DNA from 3 places in the Paenibacillus allorhizoplanae genome. Region 2 is predicted to be linked to each of the others. Evidence: riboswitches for the same ligand, from Rfam matches in the RefSeq annotation. Region 2 holds a riboswitch; each other region holds the start of a gene.
What was found. A riboswitch is a leader RNA that binds a small molecule or an ion and turns the genes downstream of it on or off. The one in region 2 is predicted to bind cyclic di-GMP.
Positions count from the first base shown of each region.

Region 1: another riboswitch for cyclic di-GMP. It lies ahead of L6I86_RS06860 (hypothetical protein); the one in region 2 lies ahead of L6I86_RS21935 (PilZ domain-containing protein).
Region 3: another riboswitch for cyclic di-GMP. It lies ahead of L6I86_RS22390 (S-layer homology domain-containing protein); the one in region 2 lies ahead of L6I86_RS21935 (PilZ domain-containing protein).

Region 1 covers NZ_CAKMMW010000003.1:131,811-139,981, reverse strand. The annotation lists gene L6I86_RS06870 (TIGR01777 family oxidoreductase) at 1-347, opposite strand, end outside; gene L6I86_RS06865 (MDR family MFS transporter) at 537-1,760, shown strand; cyclic di-GMP riboswitch class I at 1,876-1,969, shown strand; gene L6I86_RS06860 (hypothetical protein) at 2,088-2,393, shown strand; gene L6I86_RS06855 (exopolyphosphatase) at 2,539-3,453, shown strand; gene gloA2 (SMU1112c/YaeR family gloxylase I-like metalloprotein) at 3,524-3,919, shown strand; gene L6I86_RS06845 (copper amine oxidase N-terminal domain-containing protein) at 3,955-4,281, shown strand; gene L6I86_RS06840 (THUMP domain-containing class I SAM-dependent RNA methyltransferase) at 4,757-5,896, opposite strand; gene L6I86_RS06835 (O-methyltransferase) at 6,033-6,668, shown strand; gene L6I86_RS06830 (hypothetical protein) at 6,725-6,946, opposite strand; gene L6I86_RS06825 (metallophosphoesterase family protein) at 7,111-8,082, opposite strand.
Region 2 covers NZ_CAKMMW010000014.1:169,747-177,917, reverse strand. The annotation lists gene L6I86_RS21965 (MFS transporter) at 1-662, opposite strand, end outside; gene L6I86_RS21960 (hypothetical protein) at 812-1,144, shown strand; tRNA gene L6I86_RS21955 (tRNA-Arg) at 1,275-1,348, opposite strand; gene L6I86_RS21950 (hypothetical protein) at 1,485-1,727, shown strand; gene L6I86_RS21945 (DUF1697 domain-containing protein) at 1,743-2,312, shown strand; gene tadA (tRNA adenosine(34) deaminase TadA) at 2,309-2,767, opposite strand; cyclic di-GMP riboswitch class I at 3,054-3,140, shown strand; gene L6I86_RS21935 (PilZ domain-containing protein) at 3,244-3,984, shown strand; gene ychF (redox-regulated ATPase YchF) at 4,063-5,163, shown strand; gene prfA (peptide chain release factor 1) at 5,197-6,261, shown strand; gene prmC (peptide chain release factor N(5)-glutamine methyltransferase) at 6,261-7,151, shown strand; gene spoIIR (stage II sporulation protein R) at 7,305-8,072, shown strand; gene L6I86_RS21910 (L-threonylcarbamoyladenylate synthase) at 8,100-8,171, shown strand, end outside.
Region 3 covers NZ_CAKMMW010000015.1:92,195-100,365, reverse strand. The annotation lists gene L6I86_RS22400 (hypothetical protein) at 84-1,370, shown strand; gene L6I86_RS22395 (sugar phosphate isomerase/epimerase family protein) at 1,376-2,242, shown strand; cyclic di-GMP riboswitch class I at 2,482-2,574, shown strand; gene L6I86_RS22390 (S-layer homology domain-containing protein) at 2,625-4,568, shown strand; gene L6I86_RS22385 (DUF6531 domain-containing protein) at 4,592-8,171, shown strand, end outside.

The sequences.
Region 1 (8,171 bases), on a different contig from region 2:
TAGTACGACATGCCTGATGCATTCACAACGACCTTAGGCTTGGGGTCCATTGTCGCGACTAGCTTGGCTACATGCTCAGCCGCTTGCAAGCGGGATTGTACAATTCGCGTCTTAGCTGCTTGCGTCCAACGCTGACTGATGGATTCACCCGCCAAATTTACAATGGCATCTAGACCTGCAAGGAGTTCCGTATTTCGCTCCAACTCGCCCCATGTTAACGTTCTAACACCTGGTACCTGCTTCGAAGATGAGCGTGATATATTAATAAGTTCGTGACCTTGTCCCAACCAGTAAGCGATTAATCGTTTTCCAATAAACCCGCTGCCACCTGTGATCGCTATTTTCATATGCAAGCACCTCCATATCGTTATTATAATTTTTCTACCCAATAAATACCATCTGTGAGATGGCGATAGAGAAAGGTAAACTTCGCTGTCTAAAATGACGACACAATTCGCTATTTTCGTGTATAATTGGAATTCGGTTATTAATTAACCATAGGGTAATTCGTGTGTCAGCGAGAGGAGTCTTCGTCTATGAATCGTATGCGTCAATTTCTTCAAGCCTATCATCCAATCGTACATACGCTTATCTTAGGTACGGTCATGGCCCGGGCTGCTTCTTCCATGAGTTTGCCGTTCCTAGCTATCTACTTGGCGAAGCACTCTGATATGAGCCCTGGGCTCATTGGTATTGTAATAGGAATGGGTGCATTAGCTGGAACGTTCGGCGGTTTTATCGGAGGTACTTTGTCAGACCGATTTGGTCGACGCGTGATTATGCTAGCGGCACTTTTTGGGTGGGGGTTCGTATTCCTCGGCTTCGGTGTTGTTAAATTACCGGTCTTATTTATGCTGCTCAATATGCTGAATGGACTTTGCCGTTCCTTTTACGAGCCCGTATCGCAAGCGTTAATGGCGGATCTAACAGAGCCCTCCAAAAGACGACAAGTATTTTCTCTTCGGTACATGGCGATCAACGTGGGTGTAGCTGTCGGTCCATTACTAGGTGCTTTCTTTGCCACAATGAACGGAGCCTTACCCTTTCTGCTCACAGGCATCATTTATTTAATCTATGGCATAACACTTTACGCCCTTCTCATTAAGTTCGGGATTAAGAAAATTGAAGGTGAGAAGAAATCAATCGTTACTTTCCGTTCTGCGATAGGTGTTATTCGTAAGGACATTACTTTCCGTTTATACATTATCGGGGGGATTATCGGAGCAATTGGTTATTCACAGGTTATGGTGACATTGTCGCAGTACTTACAAAGGGATTTTGCTAATGGGGTCAAAATGTTTGCTATTCTCATGAGCGCCAATGCCATTGTCGTCATTGCGATGCAGGTCCCTTTGGGGAGATGGGCTGAAAAGTATTCTCCTCTAACGGCTATCGTTGTTGGCAACTTTATGTTCGCATTAGGCGATATCGGATTTGCCTTTTCACACACTTTGGCATGGCTGATTGTTTCAATGGGGATTTTTACGTTTGGTGAAATTCTGAATTATCCTGCCGCGAACATGTTGATTGATAAGCTAGCTCCTGAACATATGCGTGGAACCTACTACGGTGCTCAAACATTAACGAACATCGGTCACTTTATGGGGCCATGGGTTGGTGGCTTTTTATTAGTTTCCTATGGCGGCAGCACGCTCTTTCTCGTGATAGCGATTTTGTCGATGATGGGCTCGATTTTCTATTGGAGAGGCACAAAACGTCGAAATACTGCGAAAATATCGTCGAAAATGCAAATATTTTGATGGATTTCGTAAAAATAGTTCTTACGAACTATTCGATTTCAAATCGTCATCCCTTATCCTTGAGAGTATAGTAAGAATTATTTGAAGGATTCATCTAAAAAGATTGTGCACATCATCTCGACAAAGGCAAAGCTGGCGAAAGCCAGTGACGCAAAGCTACAGGGGCCTTACTTCTCCTGCAAAGGACAAGCAGCCAGCCAGCCGCCGAACGATTGGGAATTCACTTCAGAACCCCTCTAGTCGGTTCACTACGGTGGGGTTTTTTCTCTGTCATAGCGAAGCAAATGAATCAAATGGAATGACACGTACAAAGGAGGCCCTAGCGGCATGAAATCGGAAGTAAAATTGCAGGATGAACAGAAAGCAACATCGTTATGCGGTAACCATGTTGCACGATTGGTGCCATCCACGGATGGACCTAAGCTTATGATTAACCGAGAAGAATATGCATTAAATGAAGCGTGTTGGGATGTTGAGATGTTTCACGGGAGAAACAATAGCATTCTGATTTTTTACTGGAAAGGCGAAGTGAAGCTTTCTGTGAAAATGCCTCCGATGGCTCAAATCGAAGGGTTTGTCACAAGACTTTTGCAATGTCTATCATCCAAATTGAGAGTGGTTCAACCTATCTAGGTGGATCGCTCTTTTTTTTGTCACTGGAAGATCAGGCATAGGTAGACCTGGTGATTTTCTCATTGTCACCTATCTATACTAGCTGATATAATATGACCATCACATTTCATAGTTCTTAAGAACTATATTAAAGGAGATGCATGGCATGAGATTGATCACACGTTCCGATTTCGATGGTTTAGTATGCGCGATGCTCTTCAAACAATTAAATATGGTGGATGAAATGAAATTTGTCCATCCCAAAGATATGCAAGACGGTTTAATTGAGGTTACTGAGAATGATATTTTGGCTAATGTACCCTATGTCGCAGGCTGTGGTTTATGGTTCGATCATCACTCCAGCGAAATCACACGGATGGGGGAATCCGTAACGTTCAAAGGTGAAACGCGGCTTGCTCCAAGTGCTGCACGAGTTGTCTATGATTACTACGGTGGAAAAGAAACCTTCGGCGATATCGACGATATTATGCTTGGTGTAGATAAAGCGGACTCCGCACAATTTAGCAAAGAGGATATTTTGAATCCGAGCGGTTGGGATTTGCTTTCGTTTATCATGGACGCTCGAACGGGGTTAGGTCGTTATCGGGATTATCGCATCAGCAACTACCAGTTGATGGAGGATCTAGTGGAGCATTGTGCAACGAAATCCGTTGGCGAGATCATGGAGTTGCCCGATGTGAAAGAGCGTGTAGCTCGTTATTTTGAACTAGATGCGCTATACCGGGACATGTTGAAAATCTACACACGGGTTGAGAGAAATGTCGTCATTACGGATCTTCGCGATGTGGAGACGATCTATCCAGGGAATCGTTTCATGGTCTATGCGCTCTATCCGGAGCAAAACACCTCGATTTGGATTGTTGATGGCCGAAACAAGCAGAACTGCGTATTTGCTTGCGGGCACAGCATTGTCAATCGCACGGCACAAACAAACATTGGCGATTTAATGCTTCAACATGGCGGGGGTGGGCATCACGCTGCAGGGACTTGCCAAGTGGATTATGCGCAAGCCGACGAGGTTCTACACAAAATCGTTGAAACGATGCAAGCAGCAGGTTAAAATAAAAGGACAAGCCGCAGCGGGGAAGCAGCCCAGCGTGCGGTTTTTCTATGTAAGGAGGCCATATTCAATGGAATTAAAACAGATGCATCACGTTGCGATTATTTGTTCGAATTATGAGCAATCGAAGCATTTCTATGTTGATTTACTCGGACTAACCGTCATTCACGAAACGTATCGCGCTGAAAGAGACTCGTACAAATTGGATTTGCGCATTGGGGATACCGCACAGGAAATTGAATTGTTTTCTTTTCCGAATCCGCCCCTGCGCGTGAATCAACCCGAAGCGAGGGGACTACGTCATCTGGCCTTCGTTGTATCTAATATGGAGCAAAGCGTACAAGAATTAGAAAGCAAAGGCATTCCGGTTGAGCCGGTACGGGTTGATCCGATTACGGGGAATCTGTACACGTTTTTCGCGGATCCGGATGGACTGCCGTTGGAATTGGTGGAGATTGTTGGATAGATGAAATCATTTTGCGTGAAAGGCTAGGTTTTTTAATGAGAATAAGAAATGTTTTCCTATCCGCTTGTTGTTTCGTGTTCATGGTCACTAGCACGCCTACATATATTCGAGCTGAAGCTGGTGGACAAGCCATCGTGTTGAAGTTTCAGGATGTAATGGCAATGGTCAGAGGGAACACCTACGAGTTGCAAAGTGCCCCAGTTCTCGTAAATGGCGTAACGATGGTTCCACTGCGATTCGTTGGAGAGCAACTTGGTCAAACGGTAACTTACAATAACCAACATCAAACGATCACTTTGACCATGGATGTGCCAATTGTTGCCCCAGTAACTGAACCAAAAAGCTTTCTACACCGACAGTAGACAACCTTGTTCTGGATCCAGATGGCGGAAAGCCAATTGCCAGGGCAACGCAGGTTTTAAGTGTGGTAGTGGACAAAGATGGTAACATATACTCACTTCGTAATTATGCCAACAATGACGGTTACATCATTAGTAAATACGAACCTGACACAAGAATAGAGCTAACGTGAGGTTAGTTCGATGAAAACTGAGCTAACGGACACCAGCGCCGTTATTGTTATGTAATTTGTTTCTTTTTGCGTGTAACGGACACCAGAGCTCTTATTTTACCATTTCGGGGGCGAATTTTCTCCAAAAACGGTGAATAGCAGCTCTGGTGTCCGTTAGTATACTGAATCGGCGATGTTTCGCCGAATAAGGGCTTCTGTGTCCGTTACCTTGGCAAGGGAATGGTATGCCTCTGTATGAGTAAACCAAAAACAGCGACAGCTAAGACGTAAAGTCTCGCTGCCGCTGTTTTATTTATATTCGAACCTTACCTCCGCGGAGGCAGAGGCCCTAGATACTGGAACAAATTACATTCGATCCGTCCGTTAAAAAGCTTACGCTTTTTATCAGCGCGGCGGTTCATATAATGCTCGAGCTGCGTGCTCGGGCTTAGGATGAACAGGCTCCACGACGGCATCGGCCGTGTTAAAGCGCCGAGCTCGCGCAGCGCCAGCTCGACATCCGGTGCTTCACCAAGACGCTCGCCGTACGGCGGGTTGGTGATCAAGCAGCCATAGTCGCCGCGCGGACGCGCTTTGGCGATGGGCTCAACCTTCAGCTGGAACTGCTTCGTCAGTCCAGCTGCCTTGGCGGCCGCCTCTGCCACTTCGATGGCAGCAGGATCAATATCGCTGCCGACGATGTGCAGCGGCACGTTGTCTTTCACCGCGTCGAACGCTTCGTCGCGGGCTTTGTCCCACAGCTTGCGGGGAATGTTCCCCCAAGCTTCACTAGGGAAGCTGCGCCGCAGGCCTGGCGCGATGTTCCAGCCGATCATCGCCGCTTCGATCGGGATGGTTCCCGACCCGCAGAACGGGTCGTAGAGCGGCCGGTCGACGTTCCAGCGGCTTAGCAGGATCAAAGCTGCCGCCATCGTTTCCTTCAGCGGCGCTTCGGTCACGAGCTTACGGTAGCCGCGCTTATGAAGGCTGGGGCCGGTCGTGTCGATCGTTAGCGTCGCGATATCGTTCAACAGCGCAACTTCAATCACGTAGCGAGCTCCGTTCTCGGGGAACCATTCGGTGCCGTAACGCTGCTTCAGCTTCTCAACGACAGCTTTCTTGGCGATCCCTTGGCAAGCGGGAACGCTGGATAATTGTGACTTATGGGATCGCCCCTCGACAGGGAATTCGGCATCATTCGGAATCCAGTCTGGCCAAGCGAGAGCTTTGGTGCCTTCGAAAAGCTCATCGAAGGTTGTTGCTTTGAATTGCCCCATTAGCACGAGGACGCGATCGGCTGTTCTCAGCCAAAGATTCGTCCGACAGATGGCCAATTCATCACCAAAGAAACGGACGCGTCCATTCTCGACGGTCATTTCCTCATAACCGAGGTCACGGATTTCGCGGGCAACGATTGCCTCAAGTCCCATCGGACAAGTGGCGATTAGTTCAATTTTTTGTGGCATAGGTATAGTCCTTCCATCCGGGTTGTACAACGCTCAGAAAACTCATACAATTAACAAGTATAGGACAAATAGGTTACACTTACAAACGGGTATTGCAAAGTACCTATATACGATGCGAATTTAGGAGGACAAATACATGGAAACGGTCACTGCAGAAAGCTATATGGAAGGTTTATATGAAGAAGATGCCGTACTAACACGGGTGAAAGAGGTCATTGTTGCTCACAACATGCCTGAGATTTCTATCGCTCCAGGATATGGCAGATTGTTAACGATGCTGGTTACGATGATTGGTGCGAAGCGAGTGTTGGAAATTGGTGCGTTAGGCGGATACAGTGGCATTTGCTTAGCTAGAGGGTTGAAAGAGGGCGGCAAGCTCATTTCACTAGAGCTGAAACAAGATTTCGCGGATGTGGCGAAACGCAACGTGACCGAAGCAGGTCTAGGTGAATTCGTCGAGTATCGGATTGGCGAAGCACTCGATCACTTGAATGAGCTGTTGGAGCGGGGCGAGCGCTTCGATTTCTTCTTTATTGATGCAGATAAAGTGAATTATCCGAACTACTTGGAGCTTGCGATCAAGCTGGCGAATCCAGGTGCAATCATTGCTGGAGATAACACGTTGATGCGCGGTAAAGTTGTTGATGAGAAGCAAACGAAGGCATCGGTTCAAGCGATGCGAACGTTTAATCAGCGGATTGCGACAGATGAGCGGCTGGAAAGCACCATATTACCGGCGTATGATGGTTTGGCTTTAGCTCGGGTGAAATAAAATGAATTGAGAAAAAGAGCGATTCGCTGCTAGCAGCTGATCGCTCTTTCGTCTTGCTAGGAGGCTTTATCCTTCGTATGTAAATCAGAATCGATCATTTTCGTATCATTTATTTGTGGTTGAATTTGTGTTAATGGTGCCTGAGGTTGCTTGGTAGGTGCGAGGTGAGTCGTTGTACGTTGTTTCTTGAAGCTCATCGTGCTAAGGCTGTTCCAGTAGATAAACAAACATTCTGCACAAACGATAATCAGTATGATTTTACGCCAATTTAGCTTCATTCAGATAAGCCTCACTTTCCATCGTACACCTATATTAGCATATAGTGGAATTAATTTCCATGAGTTTTCATCCAAGGGTAAAATCATTCCGAATTCGCTAGTCTTGATATTTTCCATTTATCTTGTTTGGAGGTGGTGTGATAGGAGTAGGCTGGAGCACAAAATTAAACGTCCAAATGCACCAATCCCGTCGTAATCTCCAACTCGTACCTTCGACTATCCGGCATCTGAGCGTCGTAAGCCATCTGGACAGCTCGCTTCATATCATAGGGTACTCGCACGAATTGCAGCGCAACCCCTGCTTGAACCGAAGGGTCTGATTCTCCCTCGATCACGCAGTAACACGCCTGAGGTATGCCGTCGTAGGGAACACCGACGCTCCCTACGTTGAATAACAGCAACCCGCTGCGATCTCCCGCACTTGCACTCCGCTGTCCCAGGCTCCCGCTGCGATCTCCCGCACTTGCACTCCGCTGTCCCAGGCTCCCGCTGCGATCTCCCGCACTTGCACTCCGCTGTCCCAGGCTCCCGCTGCTCTCCATTTTACTCGGACTTGTAGACTGCACAGAATCCTCGTTCAGCAGCAAACTCCGTTTCCCATCTCCCGCACTCAGCTCACCTCTCTCTGAAGGGTTGCTCAACGTCAACATATACGGGATATGGATATCTCCGTAACCAACGATATCCGGCTCAGTTCCATCGTGAGGGGTTCCGGTCATCTCTGTATTTTCAAACATCGCTAGTCGCTCATTCTTCGAAGCTTCCCGTTTCAATCGATGAAAGACGCTCTGAGCCGACGCATGGAACAAGCGAATATGTTTCCCGCTGAGCATCACGTCGATGGAGAAGGGAAGCTGCTTTAAATAGGCTAGCCGTTCATCACCAAGCGATTGTTGCTGCCACAAGCCAGCAGGAAGCTCCTGCGGCATCGTGATGCCGAGATCCCAGTTGCCTTGCACAACGGCTTCACAAGTCAATCTAGTAAGGTCAACAACCTCTGCAGAGCTTGGCCCCTTGCCAACAAGATCGCCTAAACAGAAGATACGTGTAATGCCTCTACGCTCAATATCGTGATGCACTGCTTCCAAGGCAGGTAGGTTTCCATGAATATCAGAAATAATGGCGATTTTCTCCAAGCGACCCGTGTCCTTTCTTATCCTACGTAATGCTTCTGTTATACCACATGGTAGACATTCTGAAAATGTGAGTCTCTTCCTATTACCCA
Region 2 (8,171 bases):
AACACCTGCGATAAGATAGCGAGCAGAGAGACAAAGAGAAGTGTGCGATCCGTCGCCACGTTTCCGATTCCGCGCATGGTGATTTTGGGCGCGTCTTTCTCTACTTTTTCGATGAGGAAGAAGGAACCGATCATGCCTAACAGACCAAGTATTGCGCCGAGAATGAACACGGATTCCCAACCCAGCTTGTCTGCTGCCCAGCCTGCACTAAGTATGCCCAGCACCTGACCGAGTGAGTTGAAAAAGGAGATCGTACCGATCGCCTTCGTAGACTCTTCATGCTTGTAATAGCTTGTGAATAGTACCGTAAAATCAACCCAAGTCGCTGCAGCTGCCCCTGCAAGTGCTCGGAGGATCAAGATCCATGTAAAATCGTGCGTGAACCACAGACCGAGTCCCGTAATGGCAGTGAAGAGGAGACCGAAGGTGATGAACAGCCTTCTTTTATGAAAGCGATCTGACATAATGCCTACGGGTATGCGGAGGAGCATCTGCGAGATGCCGTACATACCGACAATCCAGCCGGCCAGTTGATGGCTTCCCCCGAGGAATTCTACGTAAGGCGCCATGATCGGAACACTTGTGTACATCGACATCCAGAACAGCATTGTGACCGCACAGAAGAGCGGGATGCGATAAGATGAAATAGCGCGAGTTGTCATCGGAGCGAGGACTCCTTTCTAATCAGTGATAACTCTATTATCGTTCTTTTGTTAACTGGGCGTCAAAAGGAATATGCAAAGGCAAAAAAGCTGTAACCGTTTTTTAGTGGGCGAATATCCTATGGATAGTTAAAGAAGGAGGGATAGGCGTGTCCGCAATGAATCCTATTCAAGCTAGTCACATAAGTGGCGACGTAAAGGCACATTGTAACAAATATATGAATTACCATGTTATTGCACATATGAAAGATGGGTCACAAATTGAGGGAATTATTGATGGTATGGATAATGAAGGCGTCACGATGTTAGTTCCAGAAGAGGTTGGTGGCGAGGGAAGGGAAACGGATCCCTACAGACAACCGTTTGGTTATGGATACCGCCGGTTTCGTCGGCAGCATTTTCCGTTTCTTCTTTTTGGATTTCCGTTCTTTAGACCTTTCCCATACTACCGGCCATTTTATCCTTACTATCCTTGGTACTAGTAGACAAGGGCAATACGGCTGCACCAACCGCACCAAATTTATTCCTATATCAACATAAAACAAAAGACGATCGCAGTCGGGGATTATCCGATTAGCTATCGTCTTTTTTAATGCGAATTAATTTCGTATACGCGCCCGATACGATTCGAACGTACGACCTACAGTTTAGGAAACTGTTGCTCTATCCTGCTGAGCTACGGGCGCATAGTATCGTCATTCTAACACGAGATGTTTTAGAGGTGCAACCATTTTAGCCCATGTGCAAGCAGGAGGTTTGATTTGGAGCAAGGAAAGTACATAGTGGAAAAAGAAAATAGAAAGCAGGTGCAAGGTCCCTCATGTGTATAATAATCCGACTCCTATTACAGCCAAGAATGCCAGAGGACAATACCAGAATGCTCGTTTATTTATGAATATTTTAAAAGCAGTGATTGTCATTCTGTTTGGCTTTATTGAATGGTCTGTTATCCAAAGTGCGAAAGAGGGCAACACTGACCTCAATTGGTGGGTGCTAGGGCTCATCCTAGTGATACTGTTTGGCACGATCATCTTCTTTATCATTCGTTCCATACAATTAAAGTAAGGGAGGCAAGCCACAATGACGATTTATGTTGGTTTTCTGCGTGGAATTAATGTAGGGGGCAAGAACAAAATTAAAATGTCCGACTTGAAAAAGACGCTAGAGGCCTTAAAATTAGCGCAAGTACAGACTTATTTGCAAAGCGGCAATGTGCTGTTCCAATCAGAAGAGTCGGGAGAAACCCTACGTCCGCGTATTGAAAAAGCAATCAGCGATGCGGTAGGTGTAGCACCTACTATTATTTTGCGCACCGCGGCGGAGCTAACTGAACTTGTAAGGAATTGCCCCTATGACGCAGAAGCTTTGTCCGAAGGGGAGAGCATTCAAATCTCCGTGCTTACAGAAGAAGCCCCGCAGACATTCACCGACATCTTATCCAAGGGACAGAGTGAAGTAGATGAATTTCAGATACGGGGCTGCACCATTTATTTTCTGTTTCGGCAAAGTGTGTTGGATTCGAAGCTAGCGAGCAACATTCAGAAACTTGGCGATCGTACGACGACACGTAATTGGAATACGATGAGCAAGCTCGTAGTGCTAGCCGAAGCCTTACAGCCAGCAAATAATCCGAACGGCAAAGCCCCCTAGGCTTTGCCCCGTAATTTCCTGAAAAACTGCGTTAACATCGTGGAACACTCCTCTTGCAAAACACCGCTAACCACATCGACCCGGTGATTAAACCGGTCTTCCTGCAGCAAGTTCATTAATGTTCCCGCACAGCCGGCTTTCGGATCTACCGTACCATAAATAACTTGAGGCACTCGTGCTTGCACGATCGCACCCGCGCACATCGGACATGGCTCTAATGTCACATAGAGCTGGCAGTCCAGAAGACGCCAAGCCTGCAAATGCTCGCTCGCTTGTTTAATAGCAATCATCTCTGCATGCGCAAGCGGATCAAGGGTTGTTTCACGTAAATTGTAGCCGCGGCCAATGATTTGACCTTGATGGACGACGACCGCGCCGATCGGAACTTCGCGGATGGCTTCGGCTTTCAGCGCCTCACCGATCGCTTCTCTCATCCAAGGGATATGTTGATCCACAGGGGGACACCTCGCAATAATAGTTTATCCACATGTGTATAAAAATCCGAACAAATATTCGTTGTTAACAAGCTGTGGATAACAATGTGGATAACTTATAAACCTGTGGATATTCAATTCCACTACACATTCATACAATAAAAACATTGTCCATGCAAGGATTTTAGTTGAAAGAAGTGCATAAGCTACGTATAATGGTGAGTACAGTGGGTCTTTTAGACCAGTTTGGACGAAAGATAGATCATTTAGACCAGAAACGATTATATCTATATAAATGAATAGCAAGGTTCGACAATGGCAAACTTGCTGAAAGGCAAGGACGCAAAGCTGAGGGTCTACGGTTCTTATGAACTATGGCAGCCTGGTTACCGAAAATCGATGCTTTTTTTGATTGAGGTGATAGGCTGTCCCTAAGTGGGGGCAGTCTATTTTGTGCGGAAAAGTGTTATGAAATCCATTATTAAGGGAGGGTGAAGATGAGCATGGCAATGAAGCAGGATGCTTTGAAGCGATATGGGAGTAAAGAAGGATATGATGCGGAGGTATTGATAAATTGCCGAGCTGTAGTGGCGAAAGATGATTTCGTGTCAACAGGTATTCTTACCTATGCACAAGGAGACATCATGGAGATCGAGCTGCCGGAATATGAGGTATTTCAACTTGGTGATAAGACCAAAATGACGTTATACACGAAATCGGGTCTATTCGTTTTTCATTCGACAGTCGTAGCTAGAGAGCCTGGTTCACTGATCGTGATCAATCCACCTGAGAATCGGAAGAAGTTTTCGGAGAAACGGGAGTTCCCGCGGGTCGATGTGAAGAACGTAGGATACATTGTAGGATTTCAAAATATTACGCAAAAAGAGCAGCATCACTTGGAAAATCCAATTGAAATTTCGATAAAAAACATTTCCATGAACGGAATTGGTTTTATCATTAATGATAATTCGATGATCGATGGTATTCTCTATAAGAAATGTATGTTGCAAGTTGAGCTGGATTTAGGTTTTGAGATGCCGTGCAGGTTGGAAATTATAAGGAAAGAAAAGCAGGAAGACGGCTACTATTATGGAGCCAGCTTCGAAAGCATTCCTGCCGAGCAAAGCAATGCATTACGGGGGTTTATTCTTCGAAATCAGATCCAAACCTACTTCGAACAGAAGCGGGATGAAGAGTTCAAAAACGCAATGGAAAAAAAGTCTGCAGCCAATCAATAGCTTGCAGGCTTTTTTTTGCCCGCTAAGTACTATATAATAAGAAGGATGATTTTCGAAAATTAAGGAGTTGTAACGACAATGGCTTTGAAAGCAGGTATCGTCGGTCTACCGAACGTAGGAAAATCGACATTGTTTAATGCAATTACACAGGCGGGAGCAGAATCTGCGAATTATCCTTTCTGTACGATCGATCCGAATGTTGGGGTAGTAGAAGTACCAGACGAGAGATTGCAGAAGCTGGTGGAAATCGTTGTGCCTAAGAGCATCGTGCCGACAGCCTTCGAATTCGTTGACATTGCGGGTTTAGTTAAGGGTGCGAGCAAAGGCGAAGGCCTTGGAAATAAATTTCTAGCACACATCCGCGAAGTTGATGCGATTGTGCATGTTGTCCGTTGTTTTGAGGATGATAATATTACTCACGTTTCAGGGAAAGTTGATCCGATTGGCGACATCGAGACGATTAATCTTGAATTGATTTTGGCAGACATTGAGTCGGTTGATAAAAAGATCGAGCGTTCACGCAAAAACCTCAAAGGCGGCGACAAGAAAGTGGTTGCTGAAGTTGAATGTTTGGAACGTATCAAAGAAGCCTTATATAATGATATGCCAGCACGCAGCTTGGATTTGACAGAAGATGAGCGCCTTCTGGTTCGCGATCTACATTTGCTAACGATGAAGCCTGTGCTCTACGCGGCAAACGTGAGTGAAGATGAAGTTGCAACGGCGGACGATAATGCATACGTTAAAATTGTGAAGGAATTCGCAGAGAAAGAAAACAACGAAGTTGTTTCCATTAGCGCGAAGGTTGAATCCGAAATTGCTGAGCTGGAAGACGAAGAAAAAGCGATGTTCCTGGAAGAGTTGGGACTTCAAGAGTCCGGCTTGAATAGATTGATTAAAGCTGCTTATCGCAAACTCGGCTTATACACGTATTTCACAGCTGGAGTTCAAGAAGTTAGAGCATGGACGATTCGTAAAGGAACGAAAGCTCCGCAAGCGGCTGGCGTCATTCATACGGATTTCGAACGTGGATTTATTCGTGCAGAGGTTGTATCTTATCACGATTTGGCTGCTGCAGGATCCATGGCGGGTGCGAAGGAAAAAGGGCAAGTTCGCCTTGAAGGTAAAGAGTACGTAGTAAATGACGGCGACGTTATGCATTTCCGTTTCAACGTTTAATTAATTATAAAAATAAGAAAGGAGTGATCCCCTATGTTGGATCGACTTCAGTCCATTGTGGACCGCTACGACAAACTAAGCGAGTTATTGTGTGACCCGGATGTAACGAGTGATACGAAGAAACTAAGAGAGTATTCCAAAGAGCAATCTGATCTTCAAGAAGCTTACGATGCTTATAATGAATATAAGAGTGTGAGCGAACAGCTGGCTGATGCGAAAGTGATGCAGAATGAGAAGCTGGACGATGAGATGCGCGAAATGGTCAAAATGGAGATCGAAGAGCTTAGCGAGCAATCCGCTAAACTCGAAGAACATCTCCGCATTTTGATGATGCCGAAAGACCCTAATGATGACAAGAACGTTATCGTGGAAATTCGCGGCGCGGCAGGTGGCGATGAAGCTGCGCTGTTCGCAGGCGACCTCTACCGGATGTATACGCGTTATGCGGATGCGCAAGGTTGGAGAACGGAGATTTTGGATGCATCCGTGAATGATTTGGGCGGATTTAAAGAAATAATTTTCATGATTACGGGTAAAGGTGCCTATAGCAAGCTCAAGTTCGAGAGCGGTGCGCACCGTGTTCAACGTATTCCAGTAACGGAATCCGGTGGACGGATCCACACCTCCACGTCGACGGTTGTTGTTATGCCGGAGGCAGAAGATGTGGAAATCGTCATCCACGATGCGGATATTCGCGTAGACACATTCTGTTCCAGTGGAGCAGGCGGTCAGTCCGTTAATACAACGAAATCCGCTGTGCGTGTAACCCACGTACCAACGGGTATCGTCGCAACGTGTCAGGATGGTAAATCACAGAACTCCAATAAAGAGTCAGCGCTTCGCGTACTTCGTACGCGGATTTCAGATAAATTGCGTGAAGAAGAAGAAGCGAAATATGCCGGCGAGCGTAAAAGCAAAGTCGGAACGGGCGACCGTTCAGAGCGTATTCGTACGTACAACTTCCCGCAAAGCCGGATTACCGACCACCGTATCGGCCTAACGTTACACCGTTTGGAGACGGTGCTGAACGGCGATATGGCGGAAATTGTGTCAGCGTTAACGATTGCTGCACAATCCGATGCTTTAGAGGCGATGTAATGACAACTGCCAACATGAGTGTGAGAGAAGCCTTTGTGAAGGCTTCTTCTTTTTTAGCAGAGCAAGGCGTCGCAGAGGCTTCGTCTTGCACGGAGTTATTGTTGCAGCACCTCTTAGGAGGCTGCACGCGGACTGAACTGCTGTTCCGCTGGTGGCAGGAACAGATGCCGGAAGAGCTGGTCGCTACGTGGGACCAGCTAGTTGCAAGGAAGGCCGCGGGTGAACCGGTGCAGTACATCACCGGCGAGCAGGATTTCTTCGGCCTTCCGTTCGAAGTCGGGCCGGCCGTGCTGATCCCGCGGCCGGAGACCGAGCTGCTCGTGGAGGCGATGCTCCACGAGGGCTCGCGTCTGTTCCCGCAAGGCGCTCCGCTGCTTGCGGATGTGGGCACCGGGAGTGGCATCATCCCGGTGACAATCGCACACGCGCGCCCTGCGTGGCGCGTGGCAGCCAGCGACATCTCCGCGGCAGCGCTGGAGATGGCCCGCAAGAACGCGCAGCGCCACGATGTGGCTGCGCGGATAACTTGGCTCGAGGGCGACCTCCTCGAGCCTTATATTGAGCGCGGGCTCGCGCCGGATATGGTGGTGTCGAACCCACCATACATCCCGGATGGCGACCTGCCGGAGCTGATGCCCGAGGTGCGGCTATTCGAGCCGCACACAGCTCTATTCGGCGGTGTCGAGGGACTCGACCTCTACCGCCGTTTGGTTTCGCAGCTGCACCGGCTGCCACGAATCCCGACCGTGGTCGGGTTCGAGGTGGGCATCGGGCAGGCGGAGGCGGTTGCGGCGTTGCTGCGCGCCGCCGCGGATTGGACGGAGATCCGCTTCGTGCAGGATCTCCAGGGGATCGATCGCCACGTGATCGCGATACGCGCTTCCGAGTAGCCGATTCTCCGAGATCGGCTACCTCACTTGTTCTCTCTATTCGGACACCAACTCTATCATTTTGCAAAAAATAATAGAGTCATAGGTTTAGCCCCACCCACTATTGTCCATACTGGCTAGTAGATGACGGGAACGGGAAAGGGGCTACTCTCCATGGTTAAGAGAACGGAGCGCCACTCAGTTAAGAGCTTATCATTCATTGTTTTTGCACTTATACTTATGATTATGTGTTGGGAATCCAATCGTACGAATGCGGCGGTTATTTCGCCTACGATACCAGAAGAGTCGATTCGTTTGCGTATTCTAGCAAACTCGGATTCTGCGCAGGACCAAGCCTTGAAACGCGAGATTCGCGATGCGATTATTGCCCGTATGGCGGATTGGGTTGTTGGACCACATTCCTTGGACGAGGCTAGAGCGGTCGTGAATGCGCACTTGCCTGAATTCGATCAACTTGTTGGCGAGATGATTGCCTCCCGCGGCTACAACTACCCGCATACAGTGGAGCTAGGTGTTGTCCCTTTTCCAACCAAAATGTACGGTAACGATGTCTACCCAGCTGGGGATTATGAAGCTTTACGTGTTGTGATTGGTTCTGGTGAAGGACAAAATTGGTGGTGTGTCTTATTTCCACCGTTATGCTTTGTAGATTCCGTATCGGGTGAAGCGGTTGCTTCGGCAGCAGTTGTAGTGGCCAAAACAACGGATGAGAACGGCAAGGAAAAGCAACCGGTTAAAGAAGATAAGGCTAAAACTAGCAAGGACAAAGCTGCTTCTACAGAGAAAGTTGCTAAGAAGGACGCTAAAGTTGAGGTCGTAGCAGCTTCAGTTTCAACTTCCACGACCGAAGAGCCAGCTCAACCGAAAGTGAAATTCTTTATCTGGGAAATGTTTAAGGCGATCTTTTCATGGTTTAGCTAATGTACATTTTATTTCATACAAGTAAGGATGAGAGTGATTGTGACAACCTATTGGAACGTGGATCAAGGAGAGCAAAGAGAGTCAGCTCAGGATATAGCA
Region 3 (8,171 bases), on a different contig from region 2:
CAATGTATGTATTCTTATAGTAAATACCACTATGATTAGTTCATAAGTTCATATTATAGTGCAAAGATACTGGAGGGGTACTTATGCTGCATCCATTCATGGGAATCAAGGATTGGGATCGTATCGGCATGTCCGTAGAGGAATCAGCCAAAACCTTACAACGAATTGCTTATGTCGATCGCCAACTTATGCGAATTGAGGCTGCTCATATGGCGGCTAGACCTGAATATGAAATAAAAGGAGGGCTTGCGCGTTTGAGCTCGCAGGATGCGGAGCATCACGATCAATTCCGCAATCGCATTAAGCAGCTGCGCATGAGCACGGTAGCATTCGATAAATGTCCAGATGCATCGCTCAATGAGCTCATGCAAACGGTGCTGAATTCAGCAACAACTTTGTGTTTGTTTACGGCACTCTTTGACGTGGTGAAGCCTGCGCAAATTGCAGCCATTCATGCCTATAAAGGCAAAGCGCAGCCTCTCGTTGATGAACCTACGCTTCATATCTTGAAGCATCAACTCATCGACCGCGAGGAGCAAATGGACTGGGGGCGCGAGGCGCTTCAATATCTGCTGCAATCCGCATCGGAAACGGAGAAGGAACAAGCGCAGCATTGGAGAATGTATGTGGAACAGCTGCTTGCAGCAGCGGGCGGTATTACAGGATGGGAGGAACGAGTTCCCGTAGATCCATCTACTAGGATCGTAACGGAGCCGTTTGCCATGCCGCAAATCAGTACTCGGGACAGTCGTTTCAGCACACATGTTGTGAAAATGCAAGGGTTCGCCATTCCAGACAATGAGGAAGGACGATTCATGACGATGATGCTGTCGAGGTATTTTGAGATGTCTCCAGCGGAAGGCGTGGCTTATGTCCATTTCACAACCGAAGGCAAACCATGGCATTTCTACCGCGATACGGCTAGGCATATGTGGGATGAGGTTCGCCACAGTTGGTTCGGCGAGGCTGCACTTCGTGCGAAGGGGTACGATGTGTATCAATTCCCCAACTGGACGGGGTGGTACGATATGACAGCACAGCTGTTCGAGGGCACTGAAGCTTATTCGCATTTGACGATTGCCATTGAGAAGGCAGCAATGAAGTATCCACCAGGCAAGCGCGAGGAGTGGGAGTTCTGCCGGGATATCGCGAAGGATCCGCTTATGACGACGTTTCAAGATTTTGACTGGGCAGATGAGGTTGTGCATGCAGGCTTTGGACAGCGTTGGATGATTGAGGATGTTCATGGCGGCGATGCGCGTGCGGCACAGGAAGAAGCGGAGCGAACCGTGAAGAAACGTGCCGTGTACATGGAGGCGCATGGTGATCTGAATAAAAATAAACCGGCGGGTAGCCTAGGAGGCTATTAATACGAATGATGGGAAAAATCGATATAACCAGGATCAATGATGGCTCTAATCGCCCTCCACGGCTCGAAATTCATCAATCCATGTGGGCTATGATGGAGTTAGAAGCTGAGCTTTCTTTAGAGGCAAAGCTTGAGCGTATTGCAGGCGCGGGCTTTACTGGCATCCTGGCGAGAGTGCCGGAGATAGATGTTAGGGATGAGTGGAAACGGTTGCTGAACCAATACAGTTTGAGCTTTGGGTCCCATTGTTTCCCATTCAGCGCGGGTGACTTATCAGCACATATTCAGCATGCCGCAGATATGGATATGCTGTATGTGAATGGTCAGGTGGCGGACTCTTTTGTGATAGACGAAGAAGCTATTGATCTGCTAGGTGGACTCGCGGCTGTCTCGGCTGCGCATAGCATGCCATTTTGTGTAGAGACGCATCGCGGCAAAATTACACAAGACCTAATCCGTACTGTGCAATACGCGCAAGCGCTGCCGAATCTGCGGTTTACGCTGGATATCTCCCACTATGTGCTGGCAGGGGAAATGACGGAGAAGCAAGAAAAGGCGGAGCCTCTTCTTGATGTGGTGCTGCAACGAACGTCAGCAATTCATAGTCGACTATCATCGGGGGAGCAAATTCAAGTCGATGCTGGCTATTCGGATGCGATGCTGGCACGTTATGAGCAATGGTGGACACAAGCGATGCGCTATTGGCTTCAAGGGGCTAAGCCTGGTGATGTGCTTCCTTTCGTCTGCGAGCTAGGTCCTGCACCATATGCGATCAGGGGTCAAGATGGTCGGGAACTCTCCAGTCGGTGGGAGCAAGCCTTGATTTTGAAAAATGTGGCGCAAGCTTGCTGGAAACGTGTTACGGCGGAATAAGGGAGTACAATAAAGCGTGTGACTTTAAGGCCTTACTCGTATGCAACGAGTAAGGCTTTTGTTATTCTAAACAAGTTTTAATATTTCTCTTGAATTTTGTGAAATTAATCACAAAATTCAACCTTTTTCCACATATGTCAAATAAAATGTTGAACTATGAGGAATCTTGGGATATTATGGGTTGGGTTATAAAACTTTAAGACTATTAGTTGAGTATATCTACCTACTAGCCAAGTGAAAATGAACAAAGGCAAATCCGTCGAAAGGCGGAGACGCAAAGCCACGGGTCTAATCCATAAGTCACATTATGGGATGATAGCCGGGTTGCTCTTTAGAGCTTGGTTTTTTGGTGCGCAAAAATAACGATACGGGGGAAAAAGTAATGAAGTTTAGCAAATGGTTCATAGTGATAGTTTTATTTATGGTATTTTCATTGATGAATTGGAATAAAGCCTTTGCATTAAGCGTTCCTGGAGGAGATGCTAATTACTCCGGTGAGGAAGTAGTTTGGAACGCTTCGGACACCTCCGGAAACACTCAAATTTATTATAAAAATATAACAACCGAAGAAACCAAGCAAATAACGAATACCCCCACATCCAAGCGACTAGCTAAAGTAAAGGATGGGTTGATTGTATGGCAAGAGAAGCGGGATGTGCCGCCAGATAAACAATTTGATTGGAATGTATATGGTTATCAATTGTCCTCAGGGGTGGAGAAAAAGCTAAACGTTGATCCGGGCGCACATAGCATTCCTACTACTGATGGACGCTACATTGCTTGGTATAACAATAACGCAACTTCCGAACTGTATATATATGACTGGACAACAGATCATGTAGAGCAATTTGGCAAAGGTACTTTTCCGATTGTTTCCCACGGTAAGGTTATGTTTAAACCATACAATAAACCTGCATTGGGGCTGTATACAATTGCTTCTCACGAGACGAAGACAGTTGCTTCTGTACCTCAGCCGGGTTATGTTAGTTGGTTTGTTTTTAACGGTTCAGCGGGACTGTTTATTCACCAAAAAGATACAGCAACCCAATATATGATGGTCAATGTTTCGGAATCCGATCCAGTTGTCAAAGAGCTGACCCCCCTGACGACAAAACCGCGCGATTTTGCAGTCTTAGTCGCAGGCGATTCCTATATGGCGTGGATGGAAGATAAGGGCGGTGTTGCTCAGATTATGTCGGCGAGTGTTGCAAGCGGCGAAGTGAAACAGATTTCATCAGGAACGTCGGATCAGGTGCCGCTTGCCTTTACGGGTAATATGCTGCTTAGTACGGAGAATTTTTCTGCTGTAAAAACAGAATCCATAACCAGCTATTTCGCTGCTCCCCAGACGGGGGTGTCGCTTCCTCTTCCTCTTCCTCTTCAGTCATCGATCAAAGTAAAGCTTGGTCCAGCGGGTGGCGTGGTCACATCGAAAGATGGCAGCATCTCGATTGAATTTGTTCCAGGCTCGTGGCAGGCCGAAACGGAAGTAGAGCTCCAGGAGGTCACTTCCTTAGCAGCAGCACAATCCCCAGTCGAGCCAATGCAGCTCAAGTCAAGGGTATGGCGCATTCATTGGGGGACCCCGCCTTATCAACCGGGCGAATTGCAACTAAGCCACAACGATGCTGAGGTACTCCCATCCGAAACAAAAAAGCTTGCCATTTACACGTATAGTCCGGATCAAGGATGGAGCTTTAAAGGTGGAAAGGTGGACGGCAAGACTAAAAAGGTTCAGAGCAAGTTCGAAGAGGAAGGTACATTTGCGGTTCTTCTTTACGATGCCAAGTTCAAAGATGTTGAGAAGCATTGGGCTCAGACGCCGATTGAGGTGCTGGCTGCGCGAAGAATTCTAAACGGCGTTGAGGACGGAGTCTTCCAACCGAATGCCAAGCTTACCCGCGCCCAATTTACGAAAATGCTGGCAGCTGCAACGGGGCTTAAACCTGCTGCGGCTCAAGGACGCTTTGCGGATGTCCCCGCCGACTATTGGGGAGCTGGATGGATTGAGGCTGCAGCTTCACAAGGCTTGGTAGAGGGTGGAGATCAAGGATTTCTGCCCGATACCGAGCTGACTAGAGAGCAAATGATGGCGATGCTGATTCGAGCGGTAGGTAAAGAGAAGGAAGCGGATCAAATGACGGATGCTCTTTCCTTTGCCGATGCGAAGGAGATCAGCAGTTGGGCACAGGGGTATGCGGCACTGGCAGTGAAGCTTGGCTTTGTTGAAGGAAGCGCGGAAGGCATTCGTCCACAAGCGACATCGACTCGTGCGGAAGCGGCAATGGTAATTTATCGATTACTAATTAATCAAGACAAGATATAACGGAAAGAGAGGAAATCCAATTCATGAAGAAAAAAACGAAAACAACAGGGAAGCAAGCGATATCGCTTCTACTTTCCATACTTATATTCTTTACAGGATTACCCTTTATACCTGGAGGAGCGCTGCCGAGAGCGAAAGCCGCAACAGTGGTATCGGCTTCTCCATCGCAAATCAATGCAGTGTATGGAGAAACCACAAGCATAAACTGGGAATATACAGATCCTGCTCGTGATCCGATTACAGGTAAACCGATTCAAAGCGAGCATCCTACGAATGTAGAGCTTTGTGGCGGAGGTACCCGAAGTATCGTTAGTGGACAGAGTTATCCGGTTCTGAGCAATAACTCTGTGACATGGGACGGTCAAGTCGAAACGGGGGCTGGAAGTAATTACGCGTTGGATGGAGCGTACAAGGTCTGTGTGACACCAACGGATTTTCCAAGCGAGAAGCAAGATACAAGTATAACGGTGTTCAATCCGAACCCTCCTGCTCCGACGCATTTAGACATACGGCCTAACTATGATCCGGCAAACAACGATCCACATTTAGATGCTCTTAGACGCAAGACAACACATAAAATTCGAGGCTTAGCTGAAATTGGGACCGAAGTTACCTTGTACTATTCGAGAGTGTATCGCGAGGGGGATAAGCAGATCCAAGACCCCACTCAGAGGGTACTTGATCCATTAAGCGGAAGCATTTTGACACAGCAGAGATCAAGCTCGTGGGCACAAGGGTTTTCCATTAATGCAAGTTACTTCAACTCGTTTCCTGTGAATTCGACCAAAACCCCGAGCAGTCTGGTTGGGGAATGGGAAGCAGAAATTCAGCTGAAAGAAAATGAGATTTACAAAATTACAGCTGTTGCAAAGCGTATTCGGGACGGTAAGGTGTCTGCTCCATCAGCGCAGTATGCCATTTTGCGGCACGAAATACGGGATTATAATGTGACATGGGAATCCTTGGCGGGTTATTTTTATGTTGCCAAGACCGTACCAGAGATGGTTTTTGAAGGACAGAAAATAGCTACAGATAACGTGATTCCTTTTAAACCCTGCCTCGGAGTTGCAGGAGGCTGTCCTGGTCTGTTAGACAAGGGAGTTCAGTTATTAATCTATGATCCGGAATGGGCAGGTACATTTCAGCCAGGTGAATTGGATTATTTGACTCATATTGAGAAAATAACCAATCCTGCCAAATACCCGAGACCAATCGGGTTAGATCCGATTAACTTGGCAACAGGGGATTTCGTATTCTCCCATACGAATTTAAGTTTACAAGCTGCATTCCCGTTAGAATGGAGGATTACGTACCACAGTCGAGATACCTTTAATGGAGCTATAGGGTACGGTTGGCATCATAGCTATGAATGGAAATTGGAGCGCCGTGAAGGTGAAGTTATCGCCGTTACTACGCCTGAGGGTGCGAGCTATGAGTATCAACCGCAAGCGGATGGAACGTTTAAGCCTCCTTTTGGAACGTATAACACGTTGACCAAACAGCCGGACGAGACCTATTTGATGGAAATGCCGAATCATTGGAGCTATTTATTCCGTCAGGATGGCGTTTTGTTATCCATTAAGAACCCCAATCAGCTTCAAATCCATTTGAGTTATAGCGGTACGGTTCTGACCCGGATTCATACGGATGGTGCAGAGCTGAACTTGCAATATGGTGATGCGGGTAAAATAGCCACAATAACGGATCAATCAAGTCGTGAGGTTCGTTACACTTATGACAACAATCAGCATGACTTAAAGTCTGTAACACTGCCTGACGGCGGTACGATGAAGTTTGACTATGATCAGAACCATCGGATCACCGAGATTCGCAATCCGAATGATACGACCTCGCTCGTCAATGTCTATAATGAAGAAGGAAAGGTGAAAGAACAGACGGATTTCCGTGGGGTAAAAGGCTACATTACCTATGATACTGAGAATCATCAGACGAAAGTCCGAGATGAACTCGGTCGAATCAAAACGTACACGTACGATGAAAGACTACGTCAAACCGCCATTGAATATCCAGATGGCACCTTTGAGCGATTTGAGTACGATAACCAGGATAACATTAAGGTACGTACGGATCGGAATGGACATACAAGCCGTTTCTCCTATGATTTGAATGGGAATTTGGAGCAAGCCATTGATCCTATAGGTGCGATTACTACGATGAAATACAACGAGTGGAACCAGCCTAAGGAGATCATCGATAGTTTGGGTCATTCAACGCTGCTTTCTTATGACAATCAAGGCAAAGTCACTGCTATTGAGAATACGCTTGGAGAGATCAATACGATCCAGCGAGATGCAAAAGGCGTCGTCACGGGAGTTGTAAACGCCGAGGGTGAGAATGTAACGTTTGAGAACGATGCTCAAGGTTTTGCCAAATGGGTTACCGATCCATCTGGTGCCAAGAGCAATCTGGAGCGCGATCCGCTTCACCGTGTCACGCAGATGATCGATGCACTAGGTCAAATTAGTGGAATCCAATATGACGCACGGGATCGCGTGGTTGCGAAGCAAGATGCGCTGGGTCAGTTAGAGGAATTCCGATACGACAAGGATAGCAATCTGATCTACCACAAAGATGCGGCGGGAGCAGAGACCAACCTGCAATATCAGTTTGACAAGGTATCGAAGATCAAGGACGCGCTAGGAAACGAGACGGAGTTCATCTATGATGCTTTGAACAGATTGAAGCAGATGAAGGATGCGAGTGGCGCAGTCACTGAATATGAATATGACGTTAACGATCGCCCGAGCACAATCATTGTGAAGGATCGAGACGAAGATGACCACGAAGTACTTTTAACGACAACGCTCGAATACGATGCTGTTGGCAACATCACGAAACGAATCGATCCGAAGCACGGTGTCACCGAAATCAACTATGATGAACGTAACCTGCCTGTCCAGGTTAAAGATGCAACAGGCGGTATCACTAACTACGCCTATAATAAGCAAGGACAACTGATTCGGAATAGTAACGCACTAGAAGCGGCAACTACGTATCAATATGATGCGCTAGGTCGATTGATCCAACAGACGGATGCCTTGGGTCAGTCTATGACTTATGCATATGACAAGGCAGGACGTCTGACCAGTACCACCAAGCCAAATGGCGCCGTCTGGCAATTGCAGTATGATGTCCGTGGTGCTCTCGTTGCTACGGTCGATCCGATGGGGCATACGACATCTTTGGAACGCGATGTATTGGGCCGTGTGGTTCATAGTATTGATGAAGCTGGTAAGATCACTTCATATAACTACGATAAACTGGGACGCGTTACGAGTATCACCAACCCGTTAGGATACACGACAACCATGGCATACGACCCGATGGGTCGCGTTATGAAAGTCACCGATGCCAACAACCAATCAACCACCTATGCGTACGATCCCATCGGGCAATTGGAATCCGTTACGAATGCGCTAGGGGCTACCACCTCGTACGATTACGATACGGTAGGGAATATCACAAGCAAAATGGATGCGCTAGGCCGAGTAACCAGCTATCAGTACAATCAGCGCCATTTATTAACCCAGGAAATGAATCCGCTGGGTCAACCCACGAAACTGGATTATGACAGCAACAACA